One region of the Kyrpidia spormannii genome, then DNA from elsewhere that is predicted to be linked to it. Evidence: riboswitches for the same ligand, from Rfam matches in the RefSeq annotation. Region 1 holds a riboswitch; the other holds the start of a gene.

Region 1 (4,427 bases):
AAAAACCTTTAACAGACTTGCAGATAGCAGCTGGTTCCGGAAATGTGGAACTGGTAAAAGCTTTGCTCAGCCAAGGTGCCGATCCTAATGTAACAGATTCAAGCGGGGCAACTCCTCTTATTGATTGTGCGCACTCAGCTGCTAACCCACACGCTAATACGCAGGCCTACAATGAAATAGCAAGGATTTTATTGGAACACGGGGCAAATCCAAATGTTCAGGATGCCAGCGGAGACACAGCATTGTCCTTTGCTGTGTTCGCGAATGATCTAGAAATGGTTAAGCTTTTATTGAACGCCGGAGCAAATCCAAATCTCAAGAATACGAGTGGACTTTCGGCGATGTCGGGAATTGATCCAAATTCGGCGATAGGAAAATTGTTGATTCAATTTAGCACATCCGCTAATTCTAATAATTAACTCGAGCTTCGCACCCTCAGCAAGCCAGCTTTGGTTTGATTGTATTGAGTAAATGGTCGATGAATCGCTATACAATCTGCTCAATCATGTCTTGTTCCTGGGTGACTATCCCATATTGGGCGACTCTGAGTCACTCCAAAATAAGTCTCAGTCTTTTATAAACCGGAAGTCGTCCAGTTCATTACAGCAATCGTACAACAGACCGCCAATAGTTCGAGGATCCTGGCCGTTTCTGGAAGTCACGGACAAGATGATATAGCGGACGAAAACGATGGTTGTATGTGTAAACATTTTGTCATACGTGCGCCCCTGGAGTTCTTTCGCCAGTCTCAGATAGGACTTACTGGCCTTGAAGAACGTCTCGATGTCCCATCGCTTACCGTAGATCTGAACGATCTCTTCTCTTCGTCGGCCAGGCGGGTGTCGGTACACAGGAGCGTTAGCCATCTACAGGAACGACCTCGATCTCGGACGAACACGATCTTGGCGGGCACCAGCCATATTCTTCAGCATACACACGACGTGCGGAGAACGGCGCGCGGCCTGCGTAATCGTCGATGGGTATGCGAACCAGCTATCGAACAACAGGTACTTTGCTGAGATGCCCAAGTCCTGAGCCTGTGCCAGCAGTTCGAAGATGACCTCCGTGGCTTTCCGCAGGGGCTCCTGCCCCGCTTGTACCCACAGGTGCACTTGTCGACGGATTCGGTAACGCTGCACAGCCTGTGTCCTCGTGTTCAGAACTCAACAGGGAAAAGCATAAAGGCACAAACGAGTTGCCATCCGACCAACCCAGTGTCAGTAGTTGGAAGGCTCGTACGAAAGTATAAGAGACGTAGTTCAATTTTTTACCTGTAATCCCTGAATTAGAAAAATTGACGTTTTTCGTAATACATCATATAATAGGCGTAAGCATATCCAACCATCGACCAGCATCCTTCTAAATTTTCACAAATCAACTGGAGCAATGCGAAGTCTTTAATGCAAGAAGGTTACACCGATAGTGTTGCGTTTGATCTTACGGCAGCAATGGGAATAGCGGCAGATGTACAAGTGAATGGCTCGACGATGGGTTCTATTTGGCTCGGAACAGATAATCCTGCAGTGGATAATCCTGAACTCCGGGCATTAGCTCTGGATTTAAGAGCAAATCTGAGTTACCTAGATGAGAATTGTAAACAACTGTATTCCGTTTTAACGAAGAAAGGTAACCCTAACTCCATCGACGAACTATCCTCTCATATTTCTAATGACCTCGCAAAACTTCAGTCTTACGAAGATGACCTTTTGCATGGCCATCAGCAAGTAGGTGCCCTTCCTGAACCGCTTAATCCGGCGGCAGATTGTTTTTGTCAAGCACACCAAATCCCCTGTTAAATGAAAGCACAACCTCAGAGTCGGTCCCACACATCTTGCGCCTATCCCAGGAAGACATTGCGCGAAAAAACCATCCTCAGCCGACCGCCGATGCCCGGCAGCTCCCCATCCATGCCCGCCGAGGCCATGTAGAGAATGCGACGTACGGAATGTTGTTCATCCCGGCAATGAGATTCCGGGCCATCTCCGTGAGAACAGCACTGGGCCGGCCGACTTGCTTGGCTCCAAGGCACGACACCGCCGCATCAAAAGCGGAGGACACTCACGAACAATCCCCCTTTTCAGTCCAACGCCTCCCGCCGAATCTCCTCAACCTCTTTGTAAGGCGCATTCCCCCGATGGCTCCACACCATTCCTCATCCGGCTTCACGATTCCTCCTGGCTTTGATCCGATAGAGTGCATCAACCAACCAGACCTTATCATGTGCGGAATCAATGGGCTAACTTTGATGATCCATCCCTCCGCGACCCCCCTTTATGAAACGGAACAGAAACTTGCCCGACTAAAGACGAAAGCGAGCCCTCGGAGGCATTGTCTTCAAAAATATTTCACAATTTCTTCTATAAATATTCGTCGATGTGAAGAATGGCGTACCTTGATTGACCAAGATTGTCACTATAGAGTAAACATGAAGCTAGCTGGATGTGTGGACCAATCTTATACATCCTATATGGTTGGAGGCAATGAAAGACTGTCTGAAATTGGGCGCTTGGACAGTTTGGAGCCAGTAGCGCAACCGGCCAATGTCCTTCGGGGGATATTGGCCGTTTTTTGTGGTCCCAAATACCTCAAATGGAGGGATCCCATTGATGCCGGAACTCTTGGGATTGAAAAAAGGAAACAAAGAAATGATTGTGGAACCGATCACACAGACGGATATCGAATCGACGCCCCGCATGAAGGACAAGTTGACCTTTTTGCAGTTGTTCAAGCGAGATCTGGAGACGATTCGGCAAATTAAAGACGACATGGACCAGATCATCGAAAAAGTTGCCGTGCGCCATTACGACATGATTGAGCGGTTCCCCGGTTTGCAAGGCATTGTGGATCGGCACAGCAGTCGCCATCGGCTGACAGAAACATTCATCCATTATTTTCAGACGCTATGCGCCATTGAGGATGTGGACGCGGAATTTATTCACAGCCGCGTGAAAATTGGACAGATACATAGTCGCATTCACCTGACGCCCGAATGGTACCTTGGCTCTTATGTAAGGGTGTACGAATATCTCATCCCTTGCCTTGTTCGGAAATATGCGAAAGAGCCCGAGAAGTTGGGGAACATTCTGTTGTCGTTCCTGAAGGTCATTACCATGGATATGCAACTCATTATTGAGGCGTATCAGGAAGAGAACGACTTCAAACTGATCGACAACATCTCGGGGATTATGGAATCCATCCTGGGCATGGACGGCACCAAAGAAATCCTCGACGCGGCGTCGACGGCAGCCGACCACGCCGAAGGGATCAGCGCCGCCGCACAACAGCTCACCGCTTCGGTTAAAGAAGTGGCCCATCAGGCCGTCCGGGTCGCCGAACATTCCGATCGCGCCGTCCAGGACGTGGAGACGGGCCGTCGGGTGATCGAAGATTCCCTGCAGGGGATATTGTCCCTCGGAGACTCCTTTGAGAGCATGCAGACAAAAGCCGATTCCCTGTCCTCAGCAACCGAGGACATTTCGCACGTGACCGATTTCATCCGCAACATCGCCGACGAGACGAACCTGTTGGCGCTCAACGCCGCCATTGAAGCGGCGCGGGCCGGCGAGCACGGCCGGGGGTTCGCCGTCGTCGCCTCCGAGGTCCGTTCCCTGGCCGACCAAACCAAACGATCCGTTCATAAGATTGCCGCCACCATTGAGCAAGTGCAGCAAGAAGCCCGGTCGATGCGGGATCTCACCGGCCACGTGGTGGAGGAGCTCCATGTTCGAGTCGAGCAGTCCCAAGAGGCCATCCAAACGCTCGGGGGGATGGTCGAGCAAGTGACACGGATGGGGGAACTGACCGCCGGGATCGCCGCGACTACGGAGCAGCAGTCGGCGGCCACCGAAGAAATCACCACACGCATCAGTCATGTGTTAAGCGACACCCAGCGGACAAAGGAACGGGTGAACGCCATGGGGGCTCAAATCCACCAAACCAGCGTCCAGGCGAATGGGCTGCGCCTGGCGCTCATTGAAAATCTCAGCCACCTACAGGACAAGCAGGTGGTGCGCGTGGCCAAAACCGAGCATCTGTTGTGGAAGTGGCGGCTGCACAACATGACGCTCGGTTTTGACGTCGCCGATGAGAAGGAGTTGGTCGATCACCGGCAGTGCCGCTTGGGGCAGTGGTACGAGCAGGCTCGGGGGCGGGCGTCTCTCTCTTCCCTGGATTCGTTTCAGGCGATCGAGGAACCACACCGGCGGCTTCACCATCTGGCAAGGCAAATCTACCGGCTGCTTCTCGAAGGGGAACGAACGGAAGCGGAAAAACGCTTGATTGAGCTCGAACAAGCTTCCCATCAGGTTGTGGAAGATCTGGATCGTCTGTTGGCGGATTTGGAACGGGGGCCCCAGACGTGAAAGACGGGGTTGGAGATTACGAAGCAATACAAGACCTTACGGAACTAGCCTGTTGGGCCAAAAAGG
Region 2 (4,427 bases), 1.7 Mb from region 1:
AAACTTGGCGCGCGGGTCACCGCCGTACACGTCAAAGAAGGTACCCGGGTACATAAAGGACAAGTGCTGGTCGAGCTGGACAGCTCCGATTATCAAGCCCAGGTGAACCAGGCCCAGGCCGGGTTGCAGCAGGCCCAGGCGGGACTGGCTGCCGCCCAGGCGAAACTGGCGGACACCAAGGCGGGCAGCCGGCAGGAGGAGTTGCAGCGGCTCCAGGCGGCGGTGGAACAAGCCCATGCGGCCTATGCGAATGCCCAGGAAAATTACAATCGCACGAAGAATCTCAATGATGCCGGGGCGGCGTCCAAAGCGACCCTGGATCAGGCCGAGTTGGCCGTCGCCCAGACGAAAGGCGCCCTTGAGCAGGCGCAGGCGCAGCTCAATCTCGCCAAGGCGGGAGCAACGGAAAACACCATTGCCGCCCTTGAAGCCCAGGTGAACCAAGCCCAAGGGGCGGTGAACCAAGCCCAAGCCGCCTTGCAAGCGGCCCAGAACAACTTGGTGAACACCAAGATCGTTGCGCCGATGGACGGGGTGGTGGCCGCAAAGAACATCAACGTCGGCGAGATGGTGCAGCCGGGCGCGCCCTTCTTGACCTTGGTCAATCTCGACTCCGTCCGAGTGGCGGTTAGCGTGCCCCAGTCCCTGTTGCCCAGTCTCCACACGGGCCAGACGGTCGGGGTGCACGTGCCGGAACTGGGCGAGGAGACGTTCTCCGGGACGATCACCTTCATCAGTCCGGTGTCCGACCAAAACAACAACACCTTCCCGGTCAAAGTGGAGGTGCCTAGCCCTGACCTCCGGTTGCGGGCGGGGATGGTGGCCGACGTGACCTTTGGCGCCACCGGCCAGGCCGGCGTGGAGATCCCCATGAAAACCCTTGTTAAACAAGAGGGGAAAACCTTCGTGTACAAGCTCAACGAGGACCGTGTCCAACTCGTTGAAGTGCACGGCCAGCAGAAGGACGACCACTGGTTCATCGCTTCGTTGGGGGTGAAAATCGGCGATAAATTGGTGATCGAACCAGGGCCCGGTTTGAAAGACGGCGCCCAAGTTCACGTGCGCAGAGGGGAGACGCCATGAGCCGCGAGGCGACAACCGCTGCCCCCGCGGCTGTTGAGGAAACGGCCAACTGGTTGGCCTGATCGTGGTCATGATGGTGCCAAGGAGAAATTTCCCGATAATCTGATCTCTAGTGGTGACGGTGGTGACCCGGAATCGTATCTCAACGTGCTTCATTTCAATGGGCGCACAGGTGAACTTGTCGACGCTGGGGAAGACATTCACGTCCTTGTCTTTTTATGGTGACGGGGTTCTGGTATGCCCCTCCGGGCGTCACTAGTCGATAATCCGAAGCCCTTTTCCAGCCCTGATTTCTTCGATTCCTTCTTCGCAAACACCATAGGATCGCCAAGGGCACGTGGGACATAGGATCGAAATGTCCCTTGGTACCATGTTCTCCCGAATGAGCTGTTGAATTTCGCTCCACGGAAGGCTTTGTCCGACCCGCAGGCCCAGTTTCTGAAGCACGGCGGAGTCGCGTTCATGGATGTTTGTATCGTCGCAGTGATAGGGTTGAGATTCCGGGAATTTTACGCATAGATCATCAGGCCCAGCTATGAGGAGAATCTCCGTTTCCGGTGCCATGCGCAAGGTTTGGTGAAGACGAGTCATGTTTGCGGCGTATTCGGGAGAGTATCCCATGCCTCGGTATCCAAGCAGACATAAAAGATGGTGACCTCGCAATCGAAACATTGGACGGCTCCCCGTCTCCTTTGTTCAGAGATTCCTTTCTAATAGACTTATATTCCAATCTTCGTGGTTAAATTTCCTGGATGAAAGCATTTTGGTGATCCCAATGGACGCCCGGAGCGCCGGCCACATCCACCTGTGTTTATGCTAGCACATCGGCGGAACGACGATGAACTCCGGTCCGGCCCATGAAAGGGCTATCATCACTTCCCTGCTCAGTTTTTTTTAGATCGTCATTATAGGCGCTGAACAGGGGTCCGTTGTCTCACAAGGCCAAGCTTTCAAGTGTTCACCCGGTCGGCTGCCGTTTCTTGTACTTTCTCCACCATGTAAGCGTTTTTCGCACCCTGATGACCTTGTCACTGACGAGTTCCAAGATGACAATATCACGGACGAACAGCAGCACGCACTGCGACCGCTTGACAGATGTCGAATAATGTAGGATTATGTTGGGACAAGGTGAATAGGTCGATAGAGTTGTCTCAGGGCAAACTAGCGGAAACGCTAGGACGCAAAGCCACGGGTCTAAGGGCACATGTGCCTATGATCGCCGGGTTGCCACTCGCAAAGGATGAGGCGCCCTGCAGGAAAAGGGCGCTTTTTGACATCATTACGAAGGAGGGTGAAGGAATTGGATCAATTTCCAAATAAACCCTCACCGGGGGGGGGGGGGGGGGGGGGGGGGTATAAATCCCCTAAAAACCCAAATCAATACAATTCCCTCTGCCGGAGTGTAGATGAGATCCTTAAACACGAAACGCTTGAAGTGGTTTATCAGCCCATCGTCAATCATGCCGAGGGCGTCGTTTTTGCTCATGAGGCACTAAGCCGTCCTCAGTACGGCGGCCATTTTATTCCGCCGGAAGTTTGGTTTCGTGCTGCTTACGAAAGCAAGCGTTCGATGGAAGCCGATTTATTAGCTCTCACTATCAGTGTAAATCGCCTCCGACTGTTGCCCCCTGAAATCAGTTCCATTCCCTTGTACGTGAATGTGATGCCGAGCAGCTTTGTTCAGGAGTCCTTTGTTGAACGGCTCGAAGTTTTGCTTCGAGAGGGACTGTGTGAACCAGACCAACTTGTAATCGAAATCGTCGAGTACATATCGTATGACCTTACTTTGTTGTCGAAAATGATCAAATCCATACGATCACTCGGCGTTCGGATAGCCCTTGACGATGTTTGTGCTGGGAGCACCAGTCTTGCGGGACTCTTTGAATTCGAACCCGATTTCGTCAAAGTAGACCGTACAGTGATTCAAGGGATTTCGATATCCTCTTCAAAACAGCGATTTCTATCCCGTTTAGTGAGATTTATGGAGTCCGGAAATTCAGTCATTGCTGAGGGGGTCGAAAACTACGAAGATCTGAATGCCATTCGGGAAGCTGGTGTCAATGTGAGTCAGGGATACTATTGGTCACGCCCGATGTCGATCAGTGAATTGTCGGATCTGCTCAGTGAAATTGAGAGAAAGAGGACTGAGTTGGCGGATCTTGCTCGGAATAGGGACGGCTCATTGACCGATAAGGCGGTGGTACAGAAAAGCCAAGAACTCGATACTCTGATTCATTTGTACCACCAATTATTGCGCAAGGATTTGTAGGTGGTCACAGAATCACCCTCCGTGTCGTTGGCGGCGACGGACAAGGATGAGAGGTGAGAGAATGCGGTCCTTGCTGGAGAAAGTAAGGCATTGGCTTTTCAAACCTCGCCTGTCAAGATCATCAGAACCTGAGACACAATCATTCCCGTCGTTTGAATCCAATGAAGAGATACGAAGCGTGCGGCATGGAACTGTCACTGTGGTGAACAATCAGCTTATTGTCTCTGACCCTGACGATGAAGGTTCATTTGCGATAATTGTTATCCCCGACGACCCTCGGTTGACGGTCGTGATTGACGGACAGAAATGTGTCGGAGAGGTCGTTGTTCATGAAAATCAACATATCGAGGTATCGCTGGCCAAGAGTTTGCCATCAATCCAATTTTCTACAAAAGTGACGAAGGACAACATGGAAGTCATTGGGAGAATCGACGTAAAACCGGGTGAAGAGCATCGTCTCAGAGACATGCACGGTGCGCATCGTGCGGTGCTGGAAATTGAAACAATAGATTTGCGTCCCGATCCATTGGGCACAGGCGAAATTGTGGCGCGGTTGGAGTCTGCGGGGTACGTCGGGGTACTTGACCCGACAGGAGTTGAGACCATTGCTCAGGCCAAGGACACGACCGAGTGTATCGTGTTGCGGGGAACTCCCCCCGTTCCAGGCCGAGCGGCTCGTTACAGACGGGTTGAACTTCCGAAGGTCCACGATCCTCTTCAGCGTCAGATGCCCATTACATCCATTGGTCTTGGCACAACGGTCGCTGTATTGGAACCAGAGATACCGGGTACGCCGGGGCGGGATGTGTTCGGCAGGGAGATTCCATGTTCAGTACACCGCTCGCTGCCAACGCTGGGTCAAGGTGTGATAGAAGTAAATGACCGCCTCGTGGCAGTTCGCAGTGGCCGACTGCTCTTTACGAAAAATCGTATCGATGTAATCCCGGAGTTGGTTATTGACCACGATCTTTCCAGCAAAGACGGGAAGGTTGAATTTGACGGGGACGTTGTGGTGTTGGGGTCGGTACTCGATGGTAGCTATATCAAAGCCATGGGGACAGTGCGGGTAAATGGT

Evidence for each region. Region 1 has a riboswitch for cyclic di-GMP ahead of CVV65_RS05775 (methyl-accepting chemotaxis protein). Riboswitches for the same ligand answer to the same signal wherever they lie in the genome.
Region 2: another riboswitch for cyclic di-GMP. It lies ahead of CVV65_RS14050 (EAL domain-containing protein); the one in region 1 lies ahead of CVV65_RS05775 (methyl-accepting chemotaxis protein).

The regions. Positions count from the first base shown of each region.
Region 1 covers NZ_CP024955.1:1,163,211-1,167,637, reverse strand. Annotated here, with positions in the region: gene CVV65_RS05795 (ankyrin repeat domain-containing protein) at 1-419, shown strand, start outside; gene CVV65_RS05790 (transposase) at 567-866, opposite strand; gene CVV65_RS16535 (hypothetical protein) at 1,401-1,796, shown strand; cyclic di-GMP riboswitch class II at 2,465-2,548, shown strand; gene CVV65_RS05775 (methyl-accepting chemotaxis protein) at 2,607-4,361, shown strand; gene CVV65_RS05770 (sigma factor) at 4,358-4,427, shown strand, end outside.
Region 2 covers NZ_CP024955.1:2,847,993-2,852,419, reverse strand. Annotated here, with positions in the region: gene CVV65_RS14065 (efflux RND transporter periplasmic adaptor subunit) at 1-1,083, shown strand, start outside; gene CVV65_RS14055 (DUF1284 domain-containing protein) at 1,339-1,704, opposite strand; cyclic di-GMP riboswitch class I at 2,229-2,315, shown strand; gene CVV65_RS14050 (EAL domain-containing protein) at 2,375-3,352, shown strand; gene CVV65_RS14045 (FapA family protein) at 3,414-4,427, shown strand, end outside.